2 regions of the Herminiimonas aquatilis genome follow, and region 1 is predicted to be linked to the other one. Evidence: predicted binding sites of a transcription regulator. Region 1 holds the regulator's gene; the other holds the start of a gene.
What was found. The regulator NrdR, encoded in region 1, represses ribonucleotide reductase genes. The targets are predictions, from matches to a motif close to CACNANATNTNGTG.
Positions count from the first base shown of each region.

Region 2: ACFQO0_RS12115 (ribonucleoside-diphosphate reductase subunit alpha) is a predicted target of NrdR. The motif match lies at 8,878-8,891, and genes of this name have one in related genera.

Region 1 is NZ_JBHTCC010000001.1:445,824-461,771, forward strand. It holds gene ACFQO0_RS01945 (DUF5610 domain-containing protein) at 1-8, opposite strand, end outside; gene ACFQO0_RS01950 (YgiQ family radical SAM protein) at 388-2,598, shown strand; gene gshA (glutamate--cysteine ligase) at 2,817-4,403, shown strand; gene ACFQO0_RS01960 (BON domain-containing protein) at 4,823-5,134, shown strand; gene ACFQO0_RS01965 (YiaD family glycine zipper/OmpA-like lipoprotein) at 5,453-6,136, shown strand; gene ACFQO0_RS01970 (Crp/Fnr family transcriptional regulator) at 6,313-7,161, opposite strand; gene nrdR (transcriptional regulator NrdR) at 7,409-7,879, opposite strand; gene glyA (serine hydroxymethyltransferase) at 8,132-9,376, opposite strand; ZMP/ZTP riboswitch at 9,543-9,647, opposite strand; gene xth (exodeoxyribonuclease III) at 9,859-10,623, shown strand; gene ACFQO0_RS01990 (Bug family tripartite tricarboxylate transporter substrate binding protein) at 10,740-11,717, opposite strand; gene ACFQO0_RS01995 (DUF6572 domain-containing protein) at 11,894-12,244, opposite strand; gene ACFQO0_RS02000 (hypothetical protein) at 12,381-12,638, opposite strand; gene ACFQO0_RS02005 (class I SAM-dependent methyltransferase) at 12,659-13,315, opposite strand; gene ACFQO0_RS02010 (CysB family HTH-type transcriptional regulator) at 13,395-14,336, opposite strand; gene ACFQO0_RS02015 (sulfite exporter TauE/SafE family protein) at 14,486-15,259, shown strand; gene ACFQO0_RS02020 (nitrite/sulfite reductase) at 15,269-15,948, shown strand, end outside.
Region 2 is NZ_JBHTCC010000002.1:540,811-556,758, forward strand. It holds gene prmA (50S ribosomal protein L11 methyltransferase) at 1-348, shown strand, start outside; gene ACFQO0_RS12085 (DUF3426 domain-containing protein) at 357-1,553, shown strand; gene ACFQO0_RS12090 (carbohydrate kinase family protein) at 1,695-2,627, shown strand; gene ACFQO0_RS12095 (YggT family protein) at 2,684-3,226, opposite strand; gene ACFQO0_RS12100 (histone H1-like DNA-binding protein) at 3,319-3,948, opposite strand; gene ACFQO0_RS12105 (hypothetical protein) at 3,968-4,144, shown strand; gene ACFQO0_RS12110 (ribonucleotide-diphosphate reductase subunit beta) at 4,393-5,574, opposite strand; gene ACFQO0_RS12115 (ribonucleoside-diphosphate reductase subunit alpha) at 5,730-8,624, opposite strand; gene ampD (1,6-anhydro-N-acetylmuramyl-L-alanine amidase AmpD) at 9,008-9,649, opposite strand; gene ACFQO0_RS12125 (sigma-54-dependent transcriptional regulator) at 9,636-11,063, opposite strand; gene ACFQO0_RS12130 (ATP-binding protein) at 11,103-12,791, opposite strand; gene ACFQO0_RS12135 (PP0621 family protein) at 12,795-13,031, opposite strand; gene ACFQO0_RS12140 (cytochrome C assembly family protein) at 13,028-13,837, opposite strand; gene ffh (signal recognition particle protein) at 14,231-15,598, shown strand.

The DNA of each region.
Region 1 (15,948 bases):
ATGCTCATGACGATTGCCCTTCATTCATCAACCAACGATGGAAAAGGATCGCAGTGACAACATCATCTTGGAATTTTCCGCGATCGTACTACTTCTATCGGCATAAAATCGGAAAAGGTGAGCGCCCAAACATATTGAGCACTTGTCATATTGGAAATATTTATAAGCCATCCAAGCAAACGCCGTTTAATCGCCTCTTAAGCATCGTCTAGCAAGGCCAAAGCTGTCATACTGTCGGCTTCCTCGCCTCCTCGCGATATGACGCCGCTTTTATCGTCATTTGCCACTGTTTATTCCATGAGCGCTCAGCCCAAAAATCTGTTTTCCTATCCTGTCCAGCCTGCACCGCATGGCAAAGGCACCATCAAGCCTGTTCCGTTCCTGCCAATGTCGCGCGCGGAGATGGACAAACTCGGCTGGGACAGCTGCGATGTAATTTTAGTGACGGGCGATGCCTACATTGATCATCCCAGTTTTGGCATGGCGTTGATTGGGCGACTGCTGGAATCGCAAGGCTTCCGCGTCGGCATCATCGCGCAACCGGACTGGCTGTCGGCCGACGCATTCCGCGCGCTGGGTAAACCCAATCTATATTTCGGCATCACGGCCGGCAATATGGATTCGATGGTGAATCGCTACACGGCTGATCGCAAGATTCGCTCCGATGATGCCTACACGCCCCATGGCGAAGCCAACAAACGGCCGGATCGTGCGCTGACTGTTTATTCGCAACGTGTGCGTGAAGCCTATCCCGGCGTGAATGTCGTGATTGGCAGTATTGAAGCCAGCCTGCGCCGCATCGCGCATTACGATTACTGGTCGGACAAAGTGCGCCGTTCGGTGCTGCCGGATTCCAAGGCAGACATCCTGATATTCGGTAATGCAGAGCGCGCACTGGTTGATCTGACACATCGTGTTGCAGCAGGCGAACCGATTTCTTCGATACGCGATCTGCGTGGCACCGCCTTCATGGTGCCATCCGGATGGAAACCGACACCGGAATGGGCAGAAGCCAATTCGACGCGCGTTGATACGCCGGGCAAAGTCGATGTCCATCCCGATCCGTATGAAATGAAGATGAAGAATACGGAAGGCTGCAAGACCGACGCTGCCGATCCAGCAGTCGCTGCAGCGCCGGTAGAACCAGCCGTCAAAGTCATCAAGATCATGAGTCGCGAAGAACGTCGCGAAGCTGAAAAAGAAGTCCGCAACAAAACCGTGGTGCGCCTGCCCTCTTATGATGTGATCAAGGACGATCCGGTTTTGTATGCCCATGCGTCTCGCGTCTTTCATCTGGAATCCAATCCGGGCAATGCCCGCGCATTGGTGCAGGCGCATGGCGAACGCGATGTCTGGCTCAATCCACCGCCATTGCCATTGGCAATGGACGAAATGGATGGCGTGTACGACATGGCATACGCACGTGCACCGCACCCAAGTTATGGCAAGGCGCGCATCCCGGCCTGGGAAATGATTCGCTTCTCGGTCAACATCATGCGCGGCTGCTTTGGCGGCTGTACTTTCTGTTCGATCACCGAACACGAAGGACGCATTATCCAGAGTCGTTCCGAGCCTTCCATCCTGCGCGAAATCGAACTGATACGCGACAAGACCAAAGGTTTTACGGGCACGATTTCTGATCTCGGCGGCCCGACCGCGAATATGTATCGCCTTGCATGCAAGGACAAACGTATCGAGGAATCATGCCGCCGCCTGTCGTGCGTCTATCCGAGTATTTGCTCCAACCTAGGCACTGATCACAGCAAGCTGATCCAGCTGTACCGCAAGGCACGTGCGATCCCTGGTGTGAAGAAAATTCTGGTCAGTTCCGGCTTGCGTTACGACCTCGCGGTGCGCTCGCCCGAATACGTAAAAGAACTGGTCACGCATCACATCGGCGGCCTGCTGAAAATCGCGCCCGAGCATTCGGAAGAAGGCCCATTGTCGAAGATGATGAAGCCGGGCATGGGTGCCTACGACAAGTTCAAGGAACTGTTCGAAAAGTATTCAAAAGAAGCTGGCAAGGAACAGTATCTGATCCCCTACTTCATCGCGGCGCATCCAGGTACTACTGATGAAGACATGCTGAATCTGGCTTTGTGGCTGAAGAAAAATAATTTCCGCCTGGATCAGGTGCAGACCTTCATGCCGACGCCGATGGCGCTGGCAACCACGATGTATCACACGCGTAAAAATCCTCTGCGTAAAGTGACAGAGGATTCGGAAGCAGTCGAGACCGTGCGCACCGGCAAAATTCGCAAGCTGCACAAGGCCTTCCTGCGTTATCACGATCCGGATAACTGGGAAATTCTGCGCGAAGGATTGCAACGCATGGGCCGCAGCGATTTGATTGGCAGTGGCGAACATCATCTGGTACCGCGCCATGATGCAGGCAACCGCAGTCTGGCGGTTGCAGAACGTCGTCGCGAAACACCCGGCCCTGATCAACTTGCGAAGAAATTCGGCCAGAACAAGCCGCGACCCGGTGGTGCCGTGCAACGCACACCGCTTGCGCGCAACACGACCGGGCGCGTGATCGTGGCGGCCAAGCCTGCACGCAAAGGTATGGCTAATACAGCCAAAGGCGGACGCAAATAAGCGTTGCGACATTGCTTGTTTGCCGGTTGGTGGCAATTTGTATTTCTGACCTGCCAGCCGGATTGAAAAAATCATCCGTCTTTTTTGTTTCCAGTTACAAAAATCCGGTCGTCCTACCTGATTGTCCATTTTCGGTTATTCTTCCGCCAAAGTTGCCGCGCTTAATTCAGCATTAAATGCAGCACTAAGCAGGCGGAATATCGATAGAGGATCACCAATTGAGCAATTTATTTACGCGACGACTCGCGCTGACAGGCAGCGACGCACATCGCAGCCTGCTGAATCAGGGACGCCGCGGCATTGAACGCGAAACCCTGCGGGTAGACATGAGCGGCAAGCTCGCCATCGGCCCACACCCGCGCGCGCTCGGATCTGCATTAACCAACGCGCAAATCACCACTGATTATTCCGAATCGCTGCTGGAGTTCATTACACCAGCCGAGCACGATGTCGCCACTGCACTGGAAGAACTGGATCGTATCCATCGCTTCGTCAGCGCCAAACTGGACCATGAATTATTGTGGAGCCAATCGATGCCGTGCACCTTGCCGGATGAAGAGGATATTCCTATCGCCTGGTATGGCACATCGCACATAGGGCGCATTAAATATGTTTATCGCCGCGGTCTTGCGCTGCGTTATGGCAAGGCCATGCAATGTATCGCCGGCCTGCATTACAACTACTCGCTGTCGGAAGACTTGTGGCGCGTTCTGAAGAACGATGAAAAAAGTACTCTGGACGACAAGACATATCAATCAGAAAGCTATATCGCGCTGATACGCAATTTCCAGCGCTACAGCTGGCTGCTGATGTATCTGTTCGGCGCATCACCGGCACTTTCTACGCACTTCCTGCGCGGGCGCGAACATGAACTGGAAACCCTGTCCGACGACACCCTGTATCTGCCATATGCAACCAGTTTGCGCATGAGCGATCTTGGCTATCAAAACAATGCTCAAGCTGGTTTGATGCCGCCGTATAACGATCTGGAAAGCTATATGCGCAGCCTGTCGCGCGCAGTGCGCCAGGCTTACCCGGCATACGAAGCAATCGGCACGCAGCGTGATGGCGAGTGGATACAACTCAATACCAATCTACTGCAAATCGAAAATGAATATTACGCAACGATACGTCCGAAACGCGTCATCAACAGCGGCGAACGTCCGGTAGAAGCCTTGTGCGCGCGCGGTGTGCAATATATAGAAGTGCGCTGCATGGATATCGACCCGTTCGAGCCGCTAGGCATCAGCTTGTCCACCTCTCGCTTCCTCGATGCCTTCCTGCTGTTTTGCGCATTGGACGACAGTCCATTGATCGATGAAGTGACCAACAAGCGCAATCAGGAAAACTTCGCCAGCGTCGTCAAGGAAGGACGTCGCCCTGGTTTGATGTTGCAAGATGATAACGGCGCAGTCAGCTTGCAAGCGTGGGGGCTGCAACTACTTGAAAAAATCCAGGCAACCGCAACGCTGCTTGATGCACAACGCAATGATCAGCAACACAGCGATGCGCTGACGCTTCAAAAAGAGAAATTACGCAACCCTGAATTGACACCTTCCGCACGTGTACTGGCAGCCTTGAAGGCCACGAACAATTCATTTGAGGAATTTGGTCTGCAACAAAGTTTGCGACATGCCGAGTATTTTCGTCAGCGTCCATTAAGTGCCGATGAAAACGCCTATTTCGAAAATCTGGCAAAAGAGTCTCTTGCAGAACAAGAGAGAATGGAACGCACACAAAACGGCGACTTCGATGCCTTCGTGCTTGCCTATAGTCAAAGAACACCCAGTCAATTGTGTGACTGATATACGTTCCAAGCTTTCTGCCTTATAGCCGTTCATTCCACCTTCACTATTCCCCGATGAAGTCTCGCCGCAGGCGGACTTCATCGCGCCGCCGCGCTAAGCATTAGCAAATAGCAACATAGTCACACTCTGTGTACGTTAGCGCACAGACCACACCGTTGCGCCTCGGTAATCTTGCTTCGTCGGTGGCATTACCAACAGGCATGTCCATCGAAAGTTATATGGATAGTTTCCTTGAGAAATTGGATTAATCGACCAGTTTTCTACGTACGGTATGCACAAAGCCGTACGCTGAAATTCAGGTACCTTTTTTGCAACTTTTAGATGGAAAAACTACTCTAAAACGCGGGATCGAAATTACAAGAATTTTTAAATAATGTATCGCTTGCCGCTACGTTGAACCAACCGGAGAATAAATCATGACTAAAACAAAATTGATGACTGCCCTGCTCGCTGCCGTAATGATGACTGCCGTTGTCGGCTGTGCTTCTACTTCAACCAAAGAAGGTACAGGCGAATACGTTGATGATTCATGGATCACCACCAAAGTAAAAGCAGCGATCCTGAACGAGCCTACATTGAAATCGGCTGAAATCAATGTCGAAACATTCAAAGGTACCGTTCAGTTGAGTGGCTTCGTCAAAGAAAAAGCTGACATCAGCAAAGCAGCTAGCGTCACACGTACCGTTAAGGGCGTAAAAGAAGTCAAAAACGACTTGCGTCAGAAGTAATATGAATGGAGAAACCACTTTGGTGGTTTCTCCATTTTTTTGTACCCTGCATTAATGAACAACGCACCAAAAAGACGGCAATAGTCCACGCGTCTACACTTCCCGATACGCTCTAAATAGTCCTCGCTCTTGTCAACGCATTACCGTCAAAACCGTTAGTTGTTTTGTACTGGATACCCAACCCGCAAACAGAAAATCCATCCCCAGAATCCTTTCAGGAATCTGCATTATGATGGCGTTCTGATGTGGTAATTTTTCGCGTAGATTTGAACGGATGTTCGTTACGCACACTCTACAATTTTTTATAAGGAAACCACCATGCGTAAACTAATGATTGGCAGCATTGCCGCCGTACTCGCACTCTCAGGTTGTGCCAACATGTCTGAAACAGAACGCGGCACCGCACAGGGCGCGGGCATCGGCGCAGGCTTGGGCGCTTTGATCGGCGGCGTTGGTGGTGGCTCGAAAAATATCGCTGGTGGCGCGGCTCTTGGCGGCATCATCGGTGCGGTAGCCGGTAATGTCTGGTCCAGTAAAATGGAAAACCAAAAGCGCTCGATGGAACAGGCAACCCAGGGGACTGGCGTGCAAGTGACGCAAACGGCAGACAACCGCCTGAAGCTTGATATCCCTAGTGATATTTCTTTTGCGACAGGTCGCTCGGACATCAATTCCAGCTTCCGTCCTATCCTCGATCGTTTCGCAGTTGGACTGGTTGATAATCCTGCCGCTACCGTCACCATCATCGGCCATACTGATAGCACCGGCGGCGATGCGATCAATAACCCATTGTCATTCGACCGCGCATCGCGCACGCGTGATTACCTCGCGGGCCGTGGCGTTTCACCACAACGCATCTATGTCGATGGCCGTGGCAGCCGCGAACCGATTGCCAGCAACGCCAATGAATCAGGCCGCGCACGCAATCGTCGCGTCGAGATTTATGTTGCGGAACAACAGCAGCAACAGCAACCTCAACAGCAGCAATATCAACAACGCTAATTTCAGGTGGCGAGGAAATTCCTCGCTTGCTGATAACAAAAAGCCCTCATAACAGAGGGCTTTTTTATATTCATTCACAATAGCAATGCGGCCGCAGTTATTGCATATCCCGCTTATCTGAACAATAAAAAAGCCGCCTATAGCATAGGCGGCTTTTTTCCATGGGATCAGATTTGTTACCTGCCGTTTGCAACCAGCAAGCCATCATATTCCTTGCTTAGGCTGGTATAGCATTCGCAGATTTGCTCTTCCAGACCCGCTCTGTTGACGACAGTAATTTGTCCTCGGCTATAGTGAATCAAACCTTCATCCTGCAATTTGCGGGCTGCTTCTGTCACGCTTTCGCGTCGCACACCGAGCATATTGGCAATCAGATCCTGCGTCATGCTGATTTTGTTCGTAGGCAGGCGATCAAGGCTGAGCAGGAGCCAGCGACACAATTGCTGCACAATCGTATGGTGGCGATTGCATGCAACGGTGTGCGCCATTTGTGAAAACAAGGCTTGCGTGAAACGCAGCAGCAACTGTTGAAGTGGACCACCACGAGCGAACTCTTCGCGCAATACAGAAGCCTTGATGCGGAAGCCATAGCCGGCACTTTTAATGAATGCACGATTCAATGAAGCGCCGCCTCCCATTACAATGTCGACGCCGACCATGCCTTCGTAACCGATCACTGCTGTTTCGGAGGATGCGCCGTCCGCAGTTTCATACAATAGTGAGACGATGCTGCCAGTCAGAAAATAAGCGTATTGCATTTTCTCGCCAGCTTCGCATATCGTCGTGCCGAAAGGCATTTCGACGAATTCAAGATGCGGCAGCAAACGCTCGTAGTCAGCAGCCGGCAAAGCGGCAAGCAAACCGTTATGTTTTGGATTGTGGCCATGCAAACCCGCCAGCGCCTTGGGTGCTATCGGGCGACGATTAAGCGTTTCATCACTCTTAATTTTAAGTGCGGCGATGGCGTTGGAATTAATGACATGATGGCCAACGGGCTTGATACGCAGATTAGAGACTTGTGCCATGGGTATTCCCCTTGTAATCATGATTTCCGAGGCTTGATCATCACACCATCTTCGCGCCAGTAAAATCAGCGCTTATCCCATTTGCGTGTGAGATAGCGCTGACAAACAGACAATGGGCTATCTGCAGCGCCCATTACTCATTGGAAATCACTCCTTAACAATCTATCTGCATTCCCTGCACCGTTGCACCGGACCATAAAAAATGGCCCGCGACATAGGCCATTTTTAACAATTATCAACCCAGCTCTTATTTGGCCGGAGTTTTACGCTCACGCCCCACTTCGGCAATCGCGTCCTGAAATTCGGCAACATCTTCGAAACTCTTGTAGACCGAAGCGAAACGGATGTAGGCAATCTTGTCCAGCCGTTGCAACTCGCGCATGACTAGTTCACCAATCTGTCCGGAAACAACTTCTCGCTCGCCACTGGACAACAACTTTTGTTCAATGCGATGAATAGCCGCATCAACCGCCTCCGCGGAGACCGGCCGTTTGCGCAAGGCGAGTTGCAGACTGGCCTGCAGTTTCTTCGGGTCAAAATCAGTACGGCTTCCGTTCTTCTTGACGATGACGGGCATGGTCAGCTCAATCCGTTCGTACGTCGTAAAGCGCTTATCGCAACTCACGCAGCGACGTCGGCGACGTATGCTGTCGCCCTCTTCGGAAATACGCGTGTCCAGAACCTGCGTATCGTCATGCTGGCAAAAAGGACATTTCATTGCAGTGCGCGGCCTTATGGATCGTTATGTCAGTGAAACCTTGAACATTTTCGGCTACTTTCGCCGGCTCAAAAATACGACTACGACTACCTTACAACTCCACTTTCAGCTACTCGATATCCCAAAATGGCCTCATCCGGTCATTCACCGCAACGAGGCCACCTGGTATTACTTTTTCATTTTTACGAAACAGTACTTTGCTACCAATCCGATTTAAATCACAGACCAAACATCAACAGACCATTTGCCATACTAGCCATATACAGGGAAGGCATCCGTCAATTTCTTGACTTCGGCTTTCACGCGCTCAATGGTTGCTGCGTCACCAGGATTATCCAGTATGTCAGCGATCAGGTTGCCAACTTTGGTCGCTTCCGTTTCCTTGAAGCCGCGAGTCGTCATCGCCGGGCTGCCCAGACGAATACCGGAAGAAATAAACGGTTTTTCCGGATCGTTAGGAATACCGTTCTTGTTGGTCGTGATGTGCGCGGAACCCAGCAATGCTTCAGCATCCTTGCCGGTGATTTTCTTGGCGCGCAAATCGACCAGCATCACATGCGATTCGGTACGATTGGAAACGATACGCAAGCCGCGTGCAATCAATGCCTTGGCCAGCGCATCCGCATTCTTGACGACTTGTTGCTGATAAACCTTGAACTCTGGTGCCAGCGCTTCCTTGAAAGCGACCGCCTTGCCGGCGATCACATGCATCAAGGGACCGCCCTGAATACCAGGGAAGATCGCCGAGTTGATGATTTTTTCGTGCTCGGCCTTCATCAGGATGAAGCCGCCGCGCGGGCCGCGCAGGGATTTGTGCGTGGTCGATGTCACAAAGTCGGCGTATGGCACGGGATTCGGATATTCGCCGGCAGCGATCAGACCGGCGTAATGCGCCATGTCGACCATGAAGTAGGCGCCAATTTCCTTTGCGACTTTTGCAAAACGTTCGAAGTCGATGCGCAGCGCATAAGCGGATGCACCGGCAATGATCATCTTCGGTTTGTGTTCACGCGCCAGACGTTCCATCTGTTCGTAATCGATCTCTTCCTTCTCGTTCAAGCCATAGGACACGACGTTGAACCATTTACCCGACATGTTTAATGCCATGCCGTGCGTCAAGTGACCGCCTTCTGCCAGCGACATACCCATGATGGTATCGCCGGGCTTGAGGACGGCAAAGAACACGCCCTGGTTGGCTTGCGAACCGGAATTCGGCTGTACATTGGCCGCTTCTGCGCCAAACAATTGCTTGACGCGATCAATCGCGAGTTGCTCAACGATATCGACATATTCACAGCCGCCGTAATAACGCTTGCCCGGATAACCTTCCGCATATTTATTGGTCAGTTGCGAACCCTGCGCTTCCATCACCGCAGGCGATGTGTAGTTTTCGGAAGCAATCAGTTCGATGTGATCCTGCTGACGTGTATTTTCCTTCTGGATCGCCGACCACAATTCGGTATCTGTTTTTGCGAGGGTCTGGTCTTTTGAAAACATGAATCACTCCAATCGTTCAAAGATGAGAAGAAAGCTATAGCGTAGGTACAACGGCATATCGAAGTCGCATCAAAGATACGCAACACCAAGACATGCAATTACAACAACCTGGGATAGAAAGAGGGCCGAAATTGAACACACAGGCAGCCTCAGTCTTGCTTACCATTCGGGCTACCCAGGCGCACGGCAATGAAATCTCACGCTTCACGGTGGATAGGCCCACCTTACGACGCGATAGTATCGGTCGGATTCGCCAGTTACGTGAGACGAAATGGTGCTCGAATTTTACGCCAAGCGCCTGTTTTCGGCAAGCAGAGGACTACTGCTACCGAGATGAAAGAATGACAAGGCAGGGCTGACGACGAACGCCCGTCGACTGATACAATTCGGCATCCCGCGCGCAAGCGAAGCAGCATCGCCACGGCGCTAAAAGCAAATCTTGCCGTCACGCTCATCAGTATCGCCATCGGACCATTTAAAACATGAAAATAGCCACCTGGAATGTCAACTCCCTCAAAGTCCGCCTGCCGCAAGTCTTGCAATGGCTGAGCGACAATCCGGTTGATGTACTTTGTCTGCAAGAAACAAAAACCGTGGATGAAAAATTCCCGGTAGCGGAAATTGAAGCCGCCGGCTATCAAGTTGCATTCAGCGGCCAGAAGACTTATAACGGGGTCGCCATCCTGTCACGCCATCCGATTGCAGATGTCGTTAAAAACAATCCGCTGCATGCAGATGAACAACAGCGCATCATCGCCGGCACCATCGAAGGCGTACGCATCATCTGCGCCTACATTCCGAACGGGCAGTCGCTTGACTCGGATAAATACATCTACAAACTGAACTGGCTCAAGGGCTTGCATCAGTGGCTGGAACAGGAGCAACAACAGCATGCGCAACTAGCCTTGCTGGGTGACTACAACATCGCGCCGGAAGACCGCGACGTGCATGATCCGGCAGCGTGGGTGGGACAGGTGTTGGTGTCAGAACCGGAACGCGCAGCCTTCTTTCGCTTGCAGGAAATGGGTTTGACCGATGCCTTCCGCATATTTGAGCAGCCGGAAAAATTGTATAGCTGGTGGGATTACCGCCAAATGGGATTCCGCTTGAATCGCGGCTTGCGGATTGATCACATTTTACTGTCCGCACCGCTGGCCGCGCGCTGCAGCGCCTGCGTTATCGACAAGGTGCCACGCAAATGGGAACAGCCGTCAGATCACACGCCCGTGATTGCCACCATCGATTGATGCGGGCGATGACTGCACAGCACTTCTAAAAAATGCAGAATGTAAAAAAGCCCCGCATGTACGGGGCTTTTTTATTGACATTACAAGCTCACTTTCGTTTGCCTGCTTCCGTGTGATCAGTCTACGGTTGCGCCGCTTTCTTTCACGACTTTCGCCCATTTCACTGCTTCGTCTTTGACGAATGCAGCAAAGTTTTCAGGCGTATCGCCGACATAATCGGAACCGGTATCAGCCAGAATTTTCTGGAAAGTCGGTTCTTTCATGATTTTCTGTGTTTCAGCATTGATTTTTGCAACCAGCGATTTTGGCGTTCCGGCTGGGGCAAAGAAACCATACCAGGCATACGAAACCAGATTTGGGTAACCTGATTCAGCAAAGGTCGGAACATCAGGCAACAAAGACGAACGTTTTGCACCCGACACTGCAATCACTTTGACCTTGCCGCTTTTGATATGCGGCATGATCGCGATCATGCTGTCGAACATCACAGGCACATGACCGCCGAGCAAATCGGAAATCGCCGGTGCCGAACCCTTGTAAGGTACATGTGTGATGTCCAGCTTGGTCACACTCTTGAACAGTTCACCAGTCATGTGTTGCGGCGTGCCATTACCTGCCGATGCATAAGAAAACTGCGGCTGCGTCTTGATGTAAGCGATCAGTTCTTTCAGATTGTTGGCAGGTACGGATGGATTCGCTACCAGTACCAAAGGTACGCGCAACAGATTGGTGATAGGCACCAGATCCTTGCTAGGATCAAATGCCATTTTTTTGTACAGGCTAGGATTAATGACGATCGGTGCGCTGGATGTGATTAACAAGGTATTACCATCTGCAGCAGCACGCGCCACTGCAGCGCTACCGATGTTGCCACCGCCGCCGCCGCGATTATCAATTACAAAAGGTTGACCCAATGTTTCCGTCAAACGTTTGGCAATAGGACGTGCCGCGATATCGGATGGGCCGCCTGGAGGCCAGGGAACCACGACGGTGACCGTCGAGTTAGGCCAGTTTTGCGCAAATGCACTGACTGAAAAACTGGCTGCTGCAATCGCGCAAAAAAGTACTTTGCTCACGCGGGATACTTGTCTCATGATTCAATCCTTATAAAAGTAATCACGCACCAGCTTGTGTCTCGGCTGAAAAATGCCAGCTTGGATCAGTTGATACGTGAAGGACAAGGCGACGGATTACGCCTCGGAAAAAGAAGAATACCGCATCTTGCCGGATGATACTTACCGAATACTTACCAGATACTTACACGACCGATTTATTCAGCCGCATCACTCGCGTAATCGCTGCCCAAAGGGCCGTAAGTCAACGCATATCCTGCATCGTCGAGCACGCTCTGCGCTTCGGCCAGAAAGTGCTGTGCATCCTGATTCGGCGCATAAATAAATTGCACATGTATGGCAAGATCCATGCCGCGCGACGAAGGATAGGCAACAAAAATTTCGCTACTCTCGATGTATTGCAGACTATTGTTGATCTTTGCCTGCAGGTTGGCGAGGTGATCTTCGTCCCCGATCCAAGGCAAAGGGTCAACAATGTTCAATGTGCATATGCCGAACTCGCGATCGATAATGATGCTCTCGATAAGATTGATGCGTTCATCTGTCATGATTTGAATGTACTCGTACTTGATATATGGTGATTGCGTGACTGTTTTTAACGCACGCTCAGCGCTGGCAACAAAGCAGTAATAACAGACTCAGCCGTACCGGCAACACCCGCTGCAGCCCAGGCTTCGCCAACTATCAGCTCTTTTTAACCAACTGCTTTTCGAAAGCGATATCGGATTTGGTTTGGCGGCGCGGCGTTTGCGGACCATAGGCTTTGACGAAACTGACAAACTCATCCAGTGGCAGGTGCGGGCACAAGACAACCGGTGCGCCCTCACCCGAATTGTCGACCAGATAAAACGATTCTGCCGCAGTGCGCACCATCGCGTAACCGTCATTGCCGCTGCGTTCTTTCAGCCGCTCGACGGCGGAAGTGGCTCGGGTTGATCTCACGTCATGCTCCTGTATTAGTCTTAACGCAAGCGCGCGGTCAACATCCAGTAATGTTCAAAATAATGGATGCGCATGTCTTTTAACAAGGGCCCCAGGCGTTTGCGCAGGGTGCTACTGGTATAGTAGTTTTTAAGAATCTCGTAGCGTTCGCCATTTGGCAGCGCATGTATCTGATAAGTATTGCCTTCCTGATCAGTACGCGCGATCACGGTTTTTTCGGTATCGACTTGCGAATTATCGACCAGCACCAGCAAGCCATCCTTACCTATGATCTTGCGTATGCGTGCAATGACTTCACTCTGATCCTGGCGTTTGACATGCGACCACCAGAAGCCGGCGAAACAGGCGGTGAACTCGCCTTCCACCTGCGGATCGAGTGCATCGGTAACTGCAAACTGCACCACTTCCTCAGGCAATTCTCTGGCTTCGGCCTGCTCCAGCAAGGTCGGATTAATATCGGTGGCCAGCACCGAAGCTGCGTATTCCGCCAGTTCATCGGTCCAGTAGCCGTCACCACATGCCAGTTCCAGCACGTGCTCATCCGTCAGTTGATCGCGCAGTTTTTCCATGATGTCATCAAGTGCATCCATCCCATCCGGATTCTCGACATCTTCTTCATCGAAGTTGTTACGCTGCGCGTAATAGGCTGCCATATCGGTATTGACCGGTTTAATCATGCTTCCAACTTCCTAAAATGCAAAACTCAAAATAAAATACAAAACTCAAAAAATTACAAAGCACTTTTTGCGGCTCGGACTACAGTTCGTACATATCCTTCTCGCCGCTCAACACTTGCTCAACCAGTTTGCGATTGAGTGTAGGCGTCAGCAATTCGATAAACGTAAATACATAGCTACGCAGATACGCGCCCTGCTTCAGGGCTACCCGCGACACATTGGTACCAAACAAGTGACCGGCTGGAATCGCGCGCAGATTCTTGTCGCGTTCGGCATCGAAGGCCATGCCGGCAATGATACCGATGCCCATGCCCAGCTCGACATACGTCTTGATCACATCTGCATCGATGGCTTCCAGCAGAATATCCGGCTTCAGATTACGCAGATTGAATGCGTGATCGATCTTGTTGCGGCCGGCGAAGGCACTATCATAAGTAATGATCGGGTAAGCGGCCAGTTCTTCCAGCGTTATCGACTTGGACTTTAACAAGGGATGATCGAGCGGCACCACAACCTGATGCTCCCATTGATAACAAGGCAGGGAAATCAGCCCGTCTATGCTGGCGATCGATTCTGTTGCAATGGCAAGATCGGCCTGGTCCATCAAGACCATATCGGCAACCTGCTTGGGATTCCCTTGCAATAAAGACAAGCGCACCTTGGGAAACTTCTGCGTAAAAGCCTGTACCACCTTCGGCAGCGAATAACGCGCCTGCGTGTGCGTGGTCGCGATCGTGAAGCTGCCGCTATCGTGCGCCGCGAATTCATTGCCTATGCGTTTGAGGCCGTCGATCTCTTGCATGATCAGTTCGACCGACTTCAATACCGCGCGTCCAGGTTCCGTCAGGCCGCGAATACGCTTGCCGTGACGCGAAAAAATATCCACGCCTAGTTCTTCTTCCAGCTCGATGATCGCCTTGGACACGCCAGGCTGCGACGTAAATAGCGCTTTGGCGGCTTCGGTCAAATTGAAGTTTTGTCGAACCGCTTCACGAACAAAGCGAAGTTGGTGGAGATTCATGCCTTCCCCTTATATTTTTAGACCGAAATTGCCTTTCAGTCGTTTTTCACCATTGCTTATATCAAAAATGCATATAAGCAAATAATTACTAAGTAGTTTGGAATAAGGCTCAAGTTTATTACTATTCGCCCTACTTTGCGCGAGGTCTTATGTCTGTTTCTTATATCGTTTCAGGTTTTGCTGTCGGTTTGCTGGTCGGTTTGACCGGTGTCGGCGGCGGCTCCCTGATGACGCCCCTGCTCACCCTGATGTTCGGCGTATCGCCCACGGTTGCGGTAGGGACAGACCTGGCGTTCGCCTCTGTGACCAAGGTCGCCGGCACTTTTGCCCACCGCTATCGCGGAAATGTGCACTGGCACATCGTCCGTCAATTGTGCATCGGTGCGTTGCCGGCAGCCGTATTGACAGCGATCACACTGAAATACCTGGGTGGACTGGATCAGGAAATCGGCCAGGTCATACGGTATTCGATTGCCGGTTCGGTCTTGCTCACCGTGATTGCACTGATATTCAGAACCCGCCTGCAAAAATGGATGAGCGCACATCCGGATCGCCAATTTCACGGTACAAAACTGGTCACCGCAACGATTGTTTCGGGTGCAATTCTCGGTACATTGGTTACAATCTCGTCTATTGGTGCCGGAGCAATCGGCGCCACCATACTGGTTTTGCTTTATCCACGCCTGTCGCCGTCCGAAATTGCCGGTACCGACATTGCCTACGCAGTACCGTTAACCGCGATTGCGGCACTCGGCCACTGGTGGCTGGGATCAATCAATTGGGAGTTGCTGGCCATGCTGTTGCTGGGTTCCGTTCCCGGCATCACGCTGGGATCGCTGGTCTCAAAAGCCATACCGGAAAAAGTGTTGCGCGTCTTGTTAGCCACAGTGCTGACAACCGTTGCCGTCAAGTTAGTTTTTTAAGGAATCAAGATGTATCGCTACGATCAATACGACCATCAAATCGTCAAGGAACGTATCGCGCAATATCGCGATCAGGTCCGCCGTCGTCTGTCTGACGAACTGGCTGAAGACGAATTCCGTATCCTGCGCCTGCAAAACGGCCTGTACATGCAGCGTCATGCATACATGTTGCGTATCGCCGTGCCTTACGGCCTGCTGTCGTCGGCCCAGATGCGCATGTTCGGTCATATCGCCCGCAAGTATGATCGCGGCTATGGCCACTTCACGACGCGTCAAAACATCCAGTTCAACTGGATCAATCTGGAAGAAACACCGGACATTCTGACTGAACTCGCTTCAGTCGAAATGCACGCAATCCAGACCTCAGGCAATTGCATCCGCAACACGACTTCAGATGAATTGGCCGGCGTTGCAGCCGACGAAATCGTCGATCCACGTCCGTATGCAGAAATCATCCGTGAATGGAGCACCTTCCACCCGGAATTCGCTTACCTGCCACGTAAATTCAAAATCGCGATCAGTGGTGCCAAAGAAGATCGCGCTGCGACTGCAGTGCATGACATCGGCCTGCACGTGATCAAAAACGAACAAGGCGAAATCGGCTTCCGTGTGATGGTAGGCGGCGGCATGGGCCGCACGCCTATCCTCGGCAGCGAGATTTGCGCATTCCTGCCGTGGCAACACGTGAT
Region 2 (15,948 bases), on a different contig from region 1:
GACATCGATCCGCAGGCAATTGAATCGGCCATATTCAATACCGAACGCAATCATTGCGACGTCGATTACTACCTGCCGGATGAGTTTGCAGAATCCGGTCACGCGCACACCTTCGACGTCGTCGTCGCCAACATTCTCGCCAATCCGTTAAAACTGATGGCGCCGATGCTGGCTGGACGCGTGAATCCTGGTGGACAGCTGGTGTTATCAGGCGTACTAGCCACGCAGGTTGATGAAGTCGCCGCTGCTTATGCGCCATTCATCGCATTGACGGTGTGGGCAGAACATGAAGGCTGGGTCGCGTTGGCAGGCAGCTCATCTGCCGCACAATCTTTAGACAACAAATAGCGAACACCATGGCACTCGCGACGCAATGTCCCCACTGCCAAACGACGTTCCGCGTCGTACACGATCAATTGAAATTGCGTGCAGGCTTGGTACGCTGCGGCCACTGCAAGGAAATTTTCAACGGGATCGAACATCTGTTGCCACCGCCAGATGCCGAGCCAGCAGATAGCACGGCGAGCGCGGTCGAGCCCGCATTTGCAGCAACTGGCTTAAGCGACTCTCCTCCTGACAAAACTGCAGAAGAGCAGTCGCTGGTCACGACCGCTTTGGATGCAGCGTCGCCGGATACCGCAACGGCCGTAGGAGAGAAAGAAGAAGCGCGTTACACGCCTAGCGACCAGATCGACTTCGATATTCCCGCGCCATCCCAAGCTGAAGTAGATGAAGGACCAGGGCCATCGGCAGAACCTGTCGCCAGCAAACGTGAAGATCCTTTGCAGCGCATGACGCTGGTCGACTTCACGCGCGAATATCCGGAACAAGATGCCAATGCAGAACAAGCAAACACGGCCTCAGGGAACGTCAGCAATGGCGCAGATAGCCAGGATTTCGATCCGAACAGCAAGGATGAGCTGGACGAAGCTATTGAGGACTTGCAGCGCAAACCCTGGCGCAGCAACAAGAAAGCGGCCCAGGCGAAGGCCAGTGATAATCAAGATGAATCAGAGTTTATTGACGATGATGAACCGGCCTTCGTCAAACGTGGCCGCCGACAACAACGCCTCGGAAAAAAACTTGCCATCGCGCTCGGCATCACCTGCTTTATTCTCCTGATCGCTGCGCTAACACAAGGCACTTATTTATTCCGCAATCAGATCGCTGGGGCATTTCCGCAAGCCAAGCCCTTCCTGACGCAGCTTTGCGATGTCATTGCCTGCCGCATAGAACTGCCAGCACAAATCAATGCCGTCTCGATCGAATCCAGCGAGTTGCAAACCCTGGCCGAAAACAAGGAGTCGTTTGTACTCACTACGCTGCTGCGCAATTACAGTGAAACGCTGCAAGCGTGGCCGCATATTGAACTGACCTTGAACGATGCCAATGAAAAGCCGCTATTACGCCGTGTTTTCAAACCGACCGACTTCCTGAGCGCGGAGGAAATCCGCGCGGGATTTGCCGCAAGCAGCGAACACACCGTCAAACTGTCTTTTGAACTGGCGCAGATCAAGGCCTCCGGCTATCGCGTGTACCTGTTTTATCCTTGAGCATCAGGCATTCTTGACTCTGTGAGCAGTCCATGCGCAGGCACTTCTATTTCATGCCAACCGGCGAATACTACGAGCCGCTCGCGCGGTGTATGATTGCGAGCAATTTCCCATCCTCATTTATTTCCATACTTTAAGTCCATGAAATCACTCATTTGCGGTTCCCTCGCCTTCGATACGATCATGTCGTTCCAAAGCCGTTTTTCCGAAGCCTTGCTGGCGGACCAACTGCATAAAATCAATGTGTGCTTTTTTGTCCCGGAAATGCGGCGCGAGTTCGGCGGTTGCGCCGGCAATATTGCGTATAACCTGAAGCTGCTCGGCGGTGATCCGCTCATCATGGCGACCATCGGTCAAGACGGCGCATCGTATCGCGCACATTTGGAAAAACTGGACATTTCTCAGCAGTGCATCAAAACCATAGAAACGTCGTTTACCGGTCAGGCATTTATCACGACGGATACCGATAGCAATCAAATCACGGCGTTTCATCCTGGCGCGATGACCTTCGCACATGAAAATACGGTGGAGCAAGCCGGTGATATCGCTGTCGCCATCATTGCACCGGATGGCCGTGATGGCATGTTGCAACATGCGCAACAATGCGCAGACTTGAACGTGCCCTTTATTTTTGATCCCGGCCAGGGTCTGCCAATGTTTAACGGCGACGAACTGAAGCAATTCATTGAGCTGGCAACCTATGTTGCAGTAAACGACTATGAAGCAGAATTACTGACAGAGCGCACCGGCTTGTCGCTGGCTAAAATCGCAGAACAGGTCTCTGCGTTGGTGGTCACGCGTGGCGAACAAGGCGCGGATATTTTCACGGGCAACCAGCATCTGGCGATTCCCTGCGTAGAAGTAGACAAGGTCGTGGACCCAACCGGTTGTGGCGATGCATTCCGTGCCGGCATGTTGTTCGGCTTGACCAATAATCTGGATTGGGAAACCACAGGACGTCTGGCAAGCCTGATGGGATCAATCAAGATTCGCCATCAAGGACCGCAAAATCACGTGTTATCGCGTATAGAAATTGAAGACTGCTTCCATCAGGCATTCGGTTACCGTTTCTAACGACACGGCCTGCTGACAATACTCAGCTGTCAGCAGGCATCATTCTGTGCAACGCGTCAAAGCAGTGATCCGACGATAGTCGCTACCAATTCAATCGCAATACGCAGCAGTATCAATGCCACCAGCGGTGACAAATCAATGCTTCCCATCAGCGGCACTATGCGCCGCAAAGGCCGCATCAACGGGTCATTGAGGCTGCGTACAAACGGCGCCAGTGGTGCATGCGGATTGACCCAGCTGAAAATCACCTCGATCAGCAACAAGCCTATCAATCCGTACAATGCCCACTGACAGAGCCGCAGAATAGTCAGCAGCAAGATCACATGCGGCGTAAACGCACTGCGTAACCAGACTTCAACCGCGGTAGCGATCAAGACCACTAAAAATGCACCTATCAGGCTGGCCCAATCGTAACCGCCTGCGCCCGGCAGTATGCGTCGCAAAGGACGTACCAGCCAGTCCGTCAGTTGATATGTAAATTGCGCGATCTCCATCGGCGGGCGCACGCGCACGGCCTGCATCCAGAATCTAAGTAACAAGGCACCCGCCAGCACGACGGCGATGGTATCGATAATCAGCGTAAATATACTTTCCAGCACGAAGACTCCTTCAAAAAAAAACCGCTGTGCGACGTAAGCCACACAGCGGATTGTGCCTGAATTTAATCAGGCGCACCCAAGCGAACCTGGATTTACGGACGAGTGCCCGTTGGAAACGGCCAAGCCGCTGCCGGGTTCAATACCGTTTTAACCGCAGGTGCTGCTACTGCTGCTGGTTTAGCTGCTGGCTTTTTAGGCGCTGCTTTTTTAGCTGCTGGTTTAGCTACCGGCTTAGCTGCTGGTTTAGCTGCTGCTTTTTTAGCGACGACCTTCTTTACCGCTTTTTTGGCAACTGGCTTTTTAGCTGCTGCTTTTTTAGCGACGACTTTCTTTACCGCTTTTTTGGCAACTGGCTTTTTAGCTGCTGCTTTTTTAGCGACGACCTTCTTTACCGCTTTTTTGGCAACTGGCTTTTTAGCTGCTGCTTTTTTAGCGACGACCTTCTTTACCGCTTTTTTGGCAACTGGCTTTTTAGCTGCTGCTTTTTTAGCGACGACTTTCTTTACCGCTTTTTTAGCAACTGGCTTTTTAGCTGCTGCTTTTTTAGCGACGACTTTCTTTACCGCTTTTTTGGCTACTGCTTTTTTCGCTACTGGCTTCTTGGCGACTGCCTTTTTAGCCACTGGCTTCTTAGCTGCTGCTTTTTTAGCGACAGGTTTTTTTGCTACTGCTTTCTTTGCAGCTGGTTTCTTCGCTGCTGGTTTTTTTGCTGCTGTTGCCATTTTGTTTCTCCTTCACGTGATGGAAAAAATCAAGCTTCTATTGGAAACCCGCCGTTTCCATCGCGATGAAAAAGGCGGATTATTCATCGGCACAAGCGTACTCTTGCTTGCGCTAATGAATTCGGCACCAGCTGAACTGCTGCATCCCCTCACTTATGCAGCACTTCAGCCTTACATGACCATGCGTATTTCGTAGCGGCGCTACTGCATTAGCCAAAAAAAACGCCAGCACTCATGCCGGCATTGGAATTCTGTTTCAGAAAAAACAAACCTTTTTTAAAGGAAAAAGCCGCCACACCTGACTGAATCAGGTGGTGCGGCTTGAGCAGATCAGATCGTATCGGTCTTCTACTGTTCATTAAATTTGGTTGTTGCCTTTCCTGTTTTTGCAGTCTTGTGATTCATATTTATACGACTGCATATTCAAGGTGCAGCTCAACTTGCTTATTCCCAGTTGAGCGCGCCACCTGTCTGGTATTCGATGACACGCGTCTCAAAAAAGTTGCGCTCTTTTTTCAGATCGATCATTTCGCTCATCCAAGGGAAAGGGTTTTCCTCTTGTTCGAACATCGGTTCCAAACCGATTTGTTGAGCGCGGCGATTTGCGATAAATCTCAAATAGCCTTTGAACATCGGAGCATTCAGTCCAAGCACTCCACGCGGCATTGTATCCTCTGCGTAACGATATTCCAACTCTACTGCGCGTAAAAACAACGCTTTAATCTCTTCGCGGAATTGCGGTGTCCACAAATGCGGATTTTCCAACTTGATCGTGTTGATCAAATCGATCCCGAAATTGCAGTGCATCGATTCATCACGCAGAATGTATTGATACTGTTCGGCCGCGCCCATCATTTTATTTTGACGACCGAGCGCGAGGATTTGCGCGAAGCCGACATAGAAGAACAAGCCTTCCATCAGGCACGCAAACACGATCAGCGAACGCAATAATGTTTGATCGTTTTCTGTCGTGCCAGTCGTGAAGTGTGGATCGGTCAGTACATCGATAAACGGAATCAGGAATTGATCCTTGTCGCGTATCGATTCGATTTCGTTATAGGCGTTGAAGATTTCGCCTTCATCCAGACCCAGTGATTCCACGATGTATTGATACGCGTGGGTATGAATCGCTTCTTCAAACGCTTGACGCAACAAGTACTGGCGGCATTCAGGTGCAGTGATGTGACGGTAAGTACCGAGCACGATATTGTTCGCAGCCAGAGAATCGGCAGTAACGAAAAAACCGAGATTACGCTTAACCAGACGACGTTCGTCCTCAGTCAAACCGTTAGGATTTTTCCACAGCTCGATGTCACGCTGCATGTTGATTTCTTGCGGCATCCAGTGATTTGCGCAACCAGCCAGATATTTATCCCATGCCCATTTGTATTTGAACGGAACCAGTTGATTGACGTCGGTCTGTCCATTGATGATGCGCTTGTCAGCCGCATCCATGCGGCGGGTTGGATCAACTGCGGCGGCCGGATTTGCCACCAATGCAGGATTCAATGCGACATCTTGATGGGCTTGTACGCGTTGTGCTGCTGCGTCACGTACTTGTTGCAGTGCTGGTTGCAATGCCGGCTGCGGTGCTGCTGGCTTTGCTTCTTCATCCCAACTTAGCATGATGTATTTCCTTATTTATATATGGTGCGGATGTTGCCGAAAACCTTAATGCCGACAAAACCTTATACAGCTTTGTCAGCATTATGCAATTCAAGTTCAGTGCAACATCATGAATATCAATTTTTGCTAGCGAATACCACCGTCTGAATAGACGATTATTGGCAGGCTTCGCACTCTTCAAACCCGGCATCGCCTGGACGCAGCATGCATGCTGGGCCGTCGGTTTCAGCCGCGGATGCACTTGTCGAATTGCCGCCGCCGGAATCCACCGCATTGAGCGCGCCGGTTTTCGATGTCGATTTTTCGGTGTGCGTTGCACCCATGGTACGCAGGTAATACGTGGTTTTCAAACCGCGCAACCATGCCAGCTTGTAAGTGTCATCAAGTTTTTTACCCGATGCGCCTGCCATGTAGATATTCAGCGACTGCGCTTGATCTATCCATTTTTGACGACGCGATGCGGCTTCAACCAACCACGATGGTTGCACCTCGAAAGCGGTGGCGTAGATATCGCGCAGATCTTGCGGAATTCGATCGATCTTGGCCAAGCTGCCGTCGAAGTATTTGAGATCGGAAATCATGACTTCATCCCACAAGCCACGCGCTTTCAAATCACGGACCAGATATTCATTGATCTCGGTGAATTCACCAGACAAGTTCGATTTGACGTACAGATTTTGGTAAGTCGGTTCAATACAAGCCGAGACGCCGATAATGTTTGAAATCGTCGCAGTCGGTGCGATTGCTACGCAGTTGGAATTGCGCATGCCGAATTCCTTGATGCGTGCGCGCAACGGTGTCCAGTCGAATGTTTCGCTGTAATCCGCCTCCAGATATTTCGCGCCACGTTCTTCTGCCAGCAATTTCAGCGAATCCTGCGGCAAGATGCCACGATCCCACAAGGAACCTTTATACGAGCTGTAACGGCCACGTTCTTCTGCCAATTCGGTGGATGCATAGTAAGCGTAGTAGCAAACGGCTTCCATCGAGTTATCAGCAAATTGCACTGCTTCGTTCGATGCATAAGGAATACGCATCATGTGCAAGCAATCCTGGAAGCCCATGATGCCGAGGCCGACTGGACGGTGACGCAGGTTCGAGTCACGCGCTTTTTTGACTGCGTAATAGTTGATGTCGATCACGTTATCCAGCATGCGCATCGCGGTGCGGATGGTTTTTTGCAGCTTGACGTGATCCAGCTTGCCGTCTTTCATGTGGGCCGGCATGTTGACCGAACCCAGATTGCAGACTGCGATTTCCGAATCGTTGGTATTCAATGTGATCTCGGTGCACAGATTCGAGCTGTGAACGACGCCAACGTGCTGTTGCGGCGAACGGATGTTGCAAGGATCTTTAAATGTGATCCATGGATGGCCGGTTTCGAACAGCATCGACAGCATTTTGCGCCAGAGATCCAGCGCCTGAATGGTCTTGAACAGTTTCAATTCACCACGAGCAGCTTTAGCTTCATAGCCGGTATAGGCTTCTTCGAATGCCTTGCCGACCTTGTCGTGCAGGTCTGGTGCGTCGGATGGCGAGAACAGCGTCCACTCGCCTTTTTCCATCACGCGCTTCATGAACAGATCAGGAATCCAGTTGGCGGTGTTCATGTCATGCGTACGACGGCGATCATCGCCAGTGTTTTTACGCAGGTCGAGGAATTCCTCGATATCCATGTGCCAGGTTTCCAGATAGGCGCAAACCGCACCTTTGCGTTTGCCGCCTTGATTGACAGCAACTGCAGTGTCGTTGACAACTTTCAGGAATGGCACAACGCCTTGCGAACGACCGTTGGTACCTTTAATGTGCGCACCGAGTGAACGGACTGGCGTCCAGTCATTACCCAGACCGCCGGCGTATTTCGCCAGCAATGCATTTTCCTTGATTGCTTCATAGATGCCGTCGAGATCATCGGCGACCGTCGTCAAATAGCATGACGACAATTGCGAACGCAAAGTACCTGAGTTGAACAAGGTTGGGGTCGAGCTCATGAAGTCAAACGACGACAACAGGTTGTAGAACTCGATCGCACGTTCTTCACGGTTGATTTCGCCCAGCGCCAGGCCCATCGCAACACGCATGTAAAACGCTTGCGGCATTTCGATGCGGGTATCGCTGATATGCAGGAAATAACGGTCATACAAAGTTTGCAAGCCAAGGTAACCGAATTGCAAATCGCGCTCAGGGACGAGGGCGTCGCCGAGTTTTTTCAGATCGAACTGACCAAGCTTGGCATCCAGCAGATCTGCCTGAATACCTTTCTTGATGAATTTAGGGAAGTATTCCAAGTAGGCTTCAGGCGCATCCGCTTGAGCGACTTCCTTGCCGAATACTTCTTTACGGATAGTGTGCATCAGCAAACGCGCTGTCACTGTTGTATACGCAGGGTCTTTTTCCATCAGCGCGCGAGCAGCCAGGATGGCGGACTTATGCAATTCTTCGACCGGTACACCGTCGTACAGGTTCTTGACTGTTTCTCGCAGAATCGCTTCAGCGTCGACATGCTTTTCAAAACCAATGCATGCTGCGCCGATCAGATCGCGCACTTGATTCATATCCAGCGGACGACGTTGACCATCTTCGATCACGTGCAACTGGTTGGATTCAACGACTGGCTTCGCGGCTTGCTGCTGCGCACGCTCCTCCATACGTTTTGCACGGTACAAGACATAAGCGCGGGCTACATCGTGTTCGCCCGAGCGCATCAGCGCCAACTCAACCTGGTCCTGGATATCTTCAATATGAAAAGTGCCACCTGCTGGCTGGCGACGCACCAAGGCGTTCACCACATTCGCCGTCAATTGCTCGACCAGTTCGCGCACGCGTGCAGATGCGGCTCCCTGACCACCGTTAACGGCCAAAAATGCCTTGGTAACAGCAATGGAAATTTTAGATGGCTCAAAGCCGACCACTGCGCCGTTGCGGCGGATGATACGGTGGTCGCTCAAACCGACGGCGTGAGCGCCGGAAGTCGATGGAGCAACCGCGAGAGGCGCGATATTGCCGATTTCCGTCGACGATTTGGCTGAATTTTCTTGAGTAGAGAGCATTACAACTCCTTTAAAAACTATTGCAGGCAGGTTTTGCCGTGCTGGTTGTAAGAGATAAACCTGTTATTGCGGGTTTTGCGAAAAATGTTTTTTATGGAAGGCACCTGCGTACGTCCATCTAGGTTCGCACCGGGACCAACTCTATTTAGTTATATTGAAAGACACCTGCTCAGGGCCCCGACTAATATGTATATACGGACAAATTATGGTGAAGCAACAACTGAACAGATTTAAGGGGTGGATCGGCAAAACCCACTACATCTAGTGTGGAATTTATGATCTGCACTAATTCTAGTGCGCTAAAGTCGGGGATGCAATCACTTTCGTGAGAGTTTTCGATATATTTTTTTATATGAATACATGGGATTGCAATGGTGCATTTTTTAATCTAAATAGAACTGCAAATCACCATCAATGCGCGCAGATTGCACTGATTCCGAGCGCACTTTGTGATAGCGCTCTTGATAATCTGCCCAGTCAAAAAATGGCCCCGGATCGGTTTTCCGTCCCGGCGCAATCTGTTCATGCCCCGCCACATGCCGAAGTGGATAGGCCCGCCTCAATGCATCAGTCAGCAATGCCAGCGCAGCATACTGCGCCAGCTCGAAAGGTTCAAAGTCTGTACCTTCCAACTCGATCCCGATTGAAAAATCATTGCAACGCTCTTGTCCACAAAACGAAGATGTGCCGGCGTGCCATGCCCTGTCGTTCGCAGATACGAATTGCATGACCATGCCATCACGCCGGATCAGAAAATGCGCCGATACGCGCAAAGGCTTCAGTTGGTCGAAATAAGGATCCGCATCATAATCCAGCTGATTCAAAAACAGGTCGGCGATAAACGGGCCACCGAACTGTCCAGGCGGCAGGCTGATGTTATGAATAACCAGCAACGCAATTTCCATCCCTTCAGCGCGCCGGTCGAAATTAGGCGATGGCAAGCGCACGACGTCAGCAGCCCAACCATTCGCGCCGATCTGAAACGGCAAGGATCTAGCGCCCGCGGACTGTTTATTCGGGGGCATTGATATCCAGCCGCTGCATGCGGTAACGTAGTTGGCGGAAACTGATCCCGAGCAGTTCTGCAGCCTGCGTGCGGTTAAATTTGGTTTTTTCCAATGCGCGCCGAATGATCTCCCGCTCAACATCGTCGAGATGATCGGGCAAGGATGGCGGCAACTCGTCTGACAGCGGCGGCAAAATCATTTCTTCGGTTTCAATCAATGCCGGCACCATCATCGCCTGTTCTCCGGAAGACGAGGGCGCGAAAATCTTGATTGGCGGCGATGCTTTCAGTGCCAAGTCCATTACTTCAATCACACCGTCGTTGGCAAATGCCAATGCGCGCTCCAGAATATTTTCCAGTTCGCGCACGTTCCCGGGAAATGAATAACTGCGTAGCGCATCGAGCGCAGCGGGAGTCAGTATTGTCTGCTGCCCGCCGCCAAGGCGGCTCAGAATCGCCTGCGCCAGCAAGCCGATATCATCCAGCCGTTCACGCAACGGCGGCAAATTCAACTCGATGACATTCAGCCGATAATACAAATCCTGGCGGAAGCTTCCTTTGCCTACGCATTCATGCAAATTCTGGTGCGTCGCACTGACGATACGCACATCGACCGGCTCCTCCACCGTGGCGCCTACCTTGCGCACCCGCCGCTCCTGAATCGCCCGCAGCAACTTGACCTGCATCGCCAAAGGCAAATCTGCCACCTCATCCAGCAGCAAAGTCCCGCCATTGGCGGCTTGGAAAAAGCCATCCCTGTCATCCGCCGCACCGGTAAATGCGCCTTTGCGATAGCCAAAAAATTCTGCTTCCATCAAAGCATCAGGAATTGCACCACAGTTGACGGCGACAAAAGGCTTGTCGCTACGTGCACTCTGCGCATGAATGTCACGGGCCGCCAATTCCTTGCCGCTCCCAGATTCGCCGCTGATGGCGACCGGTGCCATGCTGCGGGCGAGCCGTGCAATTTGCGCCCGCAATCCCTGCATCGCTTCAGACTGCCCCATCAGACGCAATGCGGCTGGTACGATCGCTTTTTGGCTGGATGTCTGGTTGACGTCACTTTGGCTAATACGCAAGGCCGAGCGGACCATGACGCGCAATTGTTCGAGTCCGACCGGCTTGGACAGGTAATCAAACGCACCCGCCTTCAAGGCCACGACGGCATTGTCTGCACTGCCGAAGGCGGTAATCACGGCAATCGGCGTATTTTTGTATTGCGCCGTCACCTCGTGTACCAACTCTATTCCGAGCCCATCCGGCAAGCGCATATCGGTCAATACCAATGCATATTCCGTCTTCGACAGATAATCGCGCGCTACCGCGAGCGTGGGGGCGCTATCGATATCCAGCCCCATTTTGATGAGAGTAATCTCCAGCAATTCCCGCAGGTCTGCTTCGTCGTCAACGATCAATATGCGAGGAGAACTCATAGCACGCGGTTTTTACGGTTCATGGGCGGTCAAATACGATCAAATATTTTCATTATTAGCGAAGGTGATAACGAAACGGCCAGCCGGCGCACTTTTTTCGTCATCACTTCGATATTCATAATTCAGCAAGGCACCATTATTCAAACACAATTCGCGCGCCAGATAGAGTCCGAGGCCGGTGCCTTTGCTGGATGTTGTGTAGAACGGTTCAAACAAGTGGGCACGCACTGTAGACGTAATTTGCGGACCGTCGTCCTGCACGTGCAATTCGAGCCGATGGCCGATGCCAGAAACTATATAAACGCGAATGCTCCCCGGCATTCCGCTCGCGTAGCGTAACGCATTTGTCAGCAAATTCAAGATGATTTCTCGCAAATGCAACGGATCGAAACGTACTTTGTAGGGCGTCATATCGGCGATCGCGATCATCCCCTGCAGCACGGCGTGCATCTCATGCAATTCGCTCAAAACATCGTCAAACAGCAATCCCAAACAAAGCGGCTCATGATACTGATGCGCCTTGCGTGACAACTTGAGAATATCCTCGATCATGCGATTCAAGCGAGCCACGTTATCGCTGATGATGGCTAGCAGGCGCTGCTGACTTGCTTCCTGCGCGTCTTCACTCAGCAGCGAAGCCGCATGCCCAATCGCAGACAACGGGTTACGCACCTCATGTGCAATGCTGGCGGTCAAACGCCCCATTGACGCCAGCTTGAGCTGCTGCGCACGATTCTCGATTTCAGTGACATCCTGCAGGAAGATTACAACCCGCTCTTCCTGAACGCCTTCCGCGTCGACTTTTGCAAAGCGCAACTTCAAATGCGTGATCAACTCGCGGCGACTACCCAACACCGTCGTGCCGCCTTGTAGGGTCAAATCTTCCCCATGTTTGATTAAAACAAATGTCGGCGTATTGGCTTGTGTCGGCGTGCGCAAACCGTCCAGCCCTCCCCATGCTTGATAGGCATCGGCTATCGGCCGCAACCACGCCATATCCGATAATTTCCCGTAGATTTTTTCATGCGGAAAAGTGAGCCCAAGCATGTGTGCTGCCGCCGGATTGCTAATCAGTACGCGACCTTTGCGATCGACCACGAGAACGCCGTCCTCCATATCCGCGATGATGAGACGATTAATGGCCTGCTGAACATGCAAGGCCTTGCCTCGTCCCAGCGCCAGCGATTCCTGTTTAATTAGGCGCGCGGCGAGGCGATTGATGGCAAAAATAATGATGAAAAATGCCGCGCCATAGAGGCCGACTTGCGATGAAGAGATGTCTGAGTTTTCATTCAGTAACTGGTAACCGCTGTCCGCCAGCAGAACCAGGGTCACGACAGAAACGAAAAACAGCGACAGAATCAGGGGCGCGAGAATCGCTCCGCCCGCCAGTGGGAACAAATACAGAATCGCCAAACCGCTTTTGATTCCACCTGCAGACAAATACAGAAAGGAGATCGCAGCAATATCAACCGATATCTGGACCACCAGCTGCATCATGAAACGGCGGCGCCAGTACCACGACAGCAGTGCGAATATGAATGCCGCGATTAAATAGGCGATGCAGATTTCCCAAAACTGCTGTTTGTCCGGCCATAGTTTCGCCGAGCTCAAACCGAAGTAGACCAATAACACCGCCACGATCAAGGTTCGCGTAAACGCGAACGTCTGCAGCGTGCGCCAAAATGTCGCTTTGGCGTCCTCGAAAACCGGCTTGGCTTGACTCATAAATTACCGCGAAACATGCTGAGCGCGATGCTCGACGCTGCAAAAAGCGGTATTTGAAGAATCAAATACCGCTTCCGAGGCGGGGAAATAAGTCTTGCAATGCGCACAACGCAACATTGCTTCTGTACCGTCATGCTGAGCCTGTGGGGACTCAGGGACATCCACCTTGGCTGAAGATTTTTTACTGCGGAGCAGCCAGATCACCGCGAAAATAATAGCGGCCCACAACAACAATTTCATGCGAGTCCCCGGTGCAGTACAACTTCCAGCACGAAGCGGCTGCCGACATAAGCAAGCAGCAAGGTCGTAAAGCCGGTCAGTGTAAAACTGAGTGCGGTCTTGCCGCGCCAGCCGCGCCATTTTCGTCCCGCCAGCAAGATACCGAACAAGAGCCAGGACAACATCGTAAAGATGGTTTTGTGCTCCCATTTGAACGCTTGTCCAAACAATTCTTCGGAAAAAATGACGCCTGACAAAACCGTCAGGGTGAGCAAGAAGAATCCGAAGCCGATCAGGCGGAATAATAATTTCTCCATCGTCAACAAGGCTGGCAGGCGATCAAGCGCCATGCCAAACCAACCGGCTTTTTGTGCATTCAGGCCGGTATGCAGTTTCGATTCCTGCAGCGCCATCAAGATCGCATGAAAAGCAGCAATCGTCAGTGTGCTGTAGGCCAGCATGGCAATCACAATGTGCCAGGGATAAAGAATTGACCGGCCATCCAGCGCAATCACGCTACCAGGAAAAATCATCGGTAACAGAACGCCGATCGCTGCGCACGGCAATACAAGAATACGCAAGCCATCCAGTGTGAAGTTGCGATTTTCCAACCAGTAGGCAGCGACAGAAATCCACAAGGTCCCGGACAGCATGATGGCAAATCCCATCCGTAGGGAATTGGAGGTAACGGCATCCGCCCACAGCGCGCCGCCGTGCAGCACCCATCCAACCAGTGTGCCGATCGAAATTGCCATGCGTTTTTTCGGCGGCAGGCAGGCGCACACCGCATAAAACAAGGCAGCCAGGACAAATAGATATATATACATCGCTTAAGTTTACACCATGTAATCAGAGCTTCCCGCCGGGACAAACAGTATTGTCATGTTTTCCATCCACACTTATTCGGATTACTTGCGCGTGATGGATTTGACAGGGATCAAGCGACATCAAAGCGCGATGACACCAAATTCGATCAGCATATTGCCATGGCACAGGGAATTATTATTGCGACATTACCATTAGCCGGATAAAAACGCCTCTACAAGATACTGCCCGCAAGGTTATCCAAAAACCGGTTTTCCAGATTAGCTACGGCAAGAGCGCGGCTATCCCGCACGGCATCAGGTAAAATGAAGTTTGCCCGCACCTCAGGTGCATAGTCATTGCAGGCACGTAATTTTCGCCACAATCAGTTGTTTCATCACTCATTCAAAATACCCATGCTCGACAATCTCACTCAACGCCTAGCCAAAGCCGTCAAAACCATGCGCGGAGAAGCGCGCCTGACGGAAGCGAACACCGCAGAAATGCTGCGCGAAGTCCGTCTGGCGCTCCTGGAGGCCGACGTTGCACTCCCCGCCGTACGTGAATTCATCAGCCGCGTCAAAGAAAAAGCGATGGGTGAAGATGTCATCGGCTCGCTCTCGCCAGGCCAGGCATTGGTCGGCGTGGTGCAACGCGAGCTCGCTGCCATCATGGGCGCGGATCTCGGCCCCGAAGCTTCGCAACTCAATTTTGCAACCCAGCCGCCGGCAATCATCCTGATGGCCGGCCTGCAGGGTGCAGGTAAAACCACCACCGTCGGCAAGCTGGCGAAGTATCTGCGCGAACAAAAGAAGAAGAAAGTCCTGACCGTTTCTGCCGACGTTTATCGCCCGGCTGCGATCGGTCAGTTGCAAACCGTGACTGCTCAGGTTGGCGCCGACTTCTTTCCTTCCGCCGCCACCGACAAGCCGGTTGATATCGCGCTGGCAGCGCTCGATTACGCCAAGCGGCATTATCACGACGTACTGATCATCGATACTGCTGGCCGTCTCGGCATAGACGAGGCGATGATGCAGGAAATCTCGGCGATCCATGCCGCCGTCAAGCCGATCGAAACCCTGTTCGTGGTCGATGCGATGCTTGGTCAGGATGCGATCAATACGGCCAAGGCCTTCAGCGACGCGTTGCCGCTGACCGGTATCGTGCTGACCAAACTGGATGGTGATTCACGCGGCGGTGCGGCACTATCGGTACGCCACATTACTGGCAAGCCGATCAAATTTGCTGGCGTAGCAGAAAAACTGGATGGCCTCGAAGCCTTCGATCCGGTCCGCATGGCAGATCGTATTCTTGGCATGGGCGATATCCTCGCGCTGGTCGAAGAAGCCCGCAAGGGTGTCGACATGGAAGCCGCCGAAGGACTTGCGCAAAAGATCAAGGTCGGCGGCAAATTCGATTTGAATGACTTCAAATCACAACTCGCCCAGATGAAAAAGATGGGGGGCATGTCCAACCTGATGGACAAACTTCCAGCACAATTACAGCAGGCGGCCAGCGGCGCCAATATGGGTATGGCAGACAAACAGGTGATACGCATGGAGGGCATCATCAACTCGATGACGCCGCAGGAACGCGCCAAACCTGAACTGATCAAGGCCTCACGCAAGCGCCGCATCGCTACCGGCGCTGGCGTTCAGGTGCAGGAAGTCAACCGCATGCTGGCGCAATTCGACCAGATGCAAACCATGATGAAGAAGCTTAAAGGCGGCAACATGATGAAAATGATGCGCGGCATGAAGGGCATGTTACCCGGTATGCGCTGATTTTCGACACCTGAGAAAATCCCCCAACCCGGCTGATGCCGGGTTTTTTCATCCCGCGGCACCTCAAAATAGTGCGCATCATTGAAGCCGCGTCCCCAAGAAAAAATCACTTTCCGCTTTTTTGAAATGCGCTAATCGGCAAAAAATCGCTTTCATTCGCGATCAAATTCGATCCAAATTTGAAGCGTTCGAACCGGATAAGGCATTGGGCGTTTTCCCTCTGTGATCAGGGCGTGGCGCACAACCTACAAATACCATGTGAAACACTCAAAAAACACTTGCACGGCAAGAAAAACCACACCACTATTAGCGGTGCGTGAAGTGGCGCAATTTCCCAACACAATGTGAAG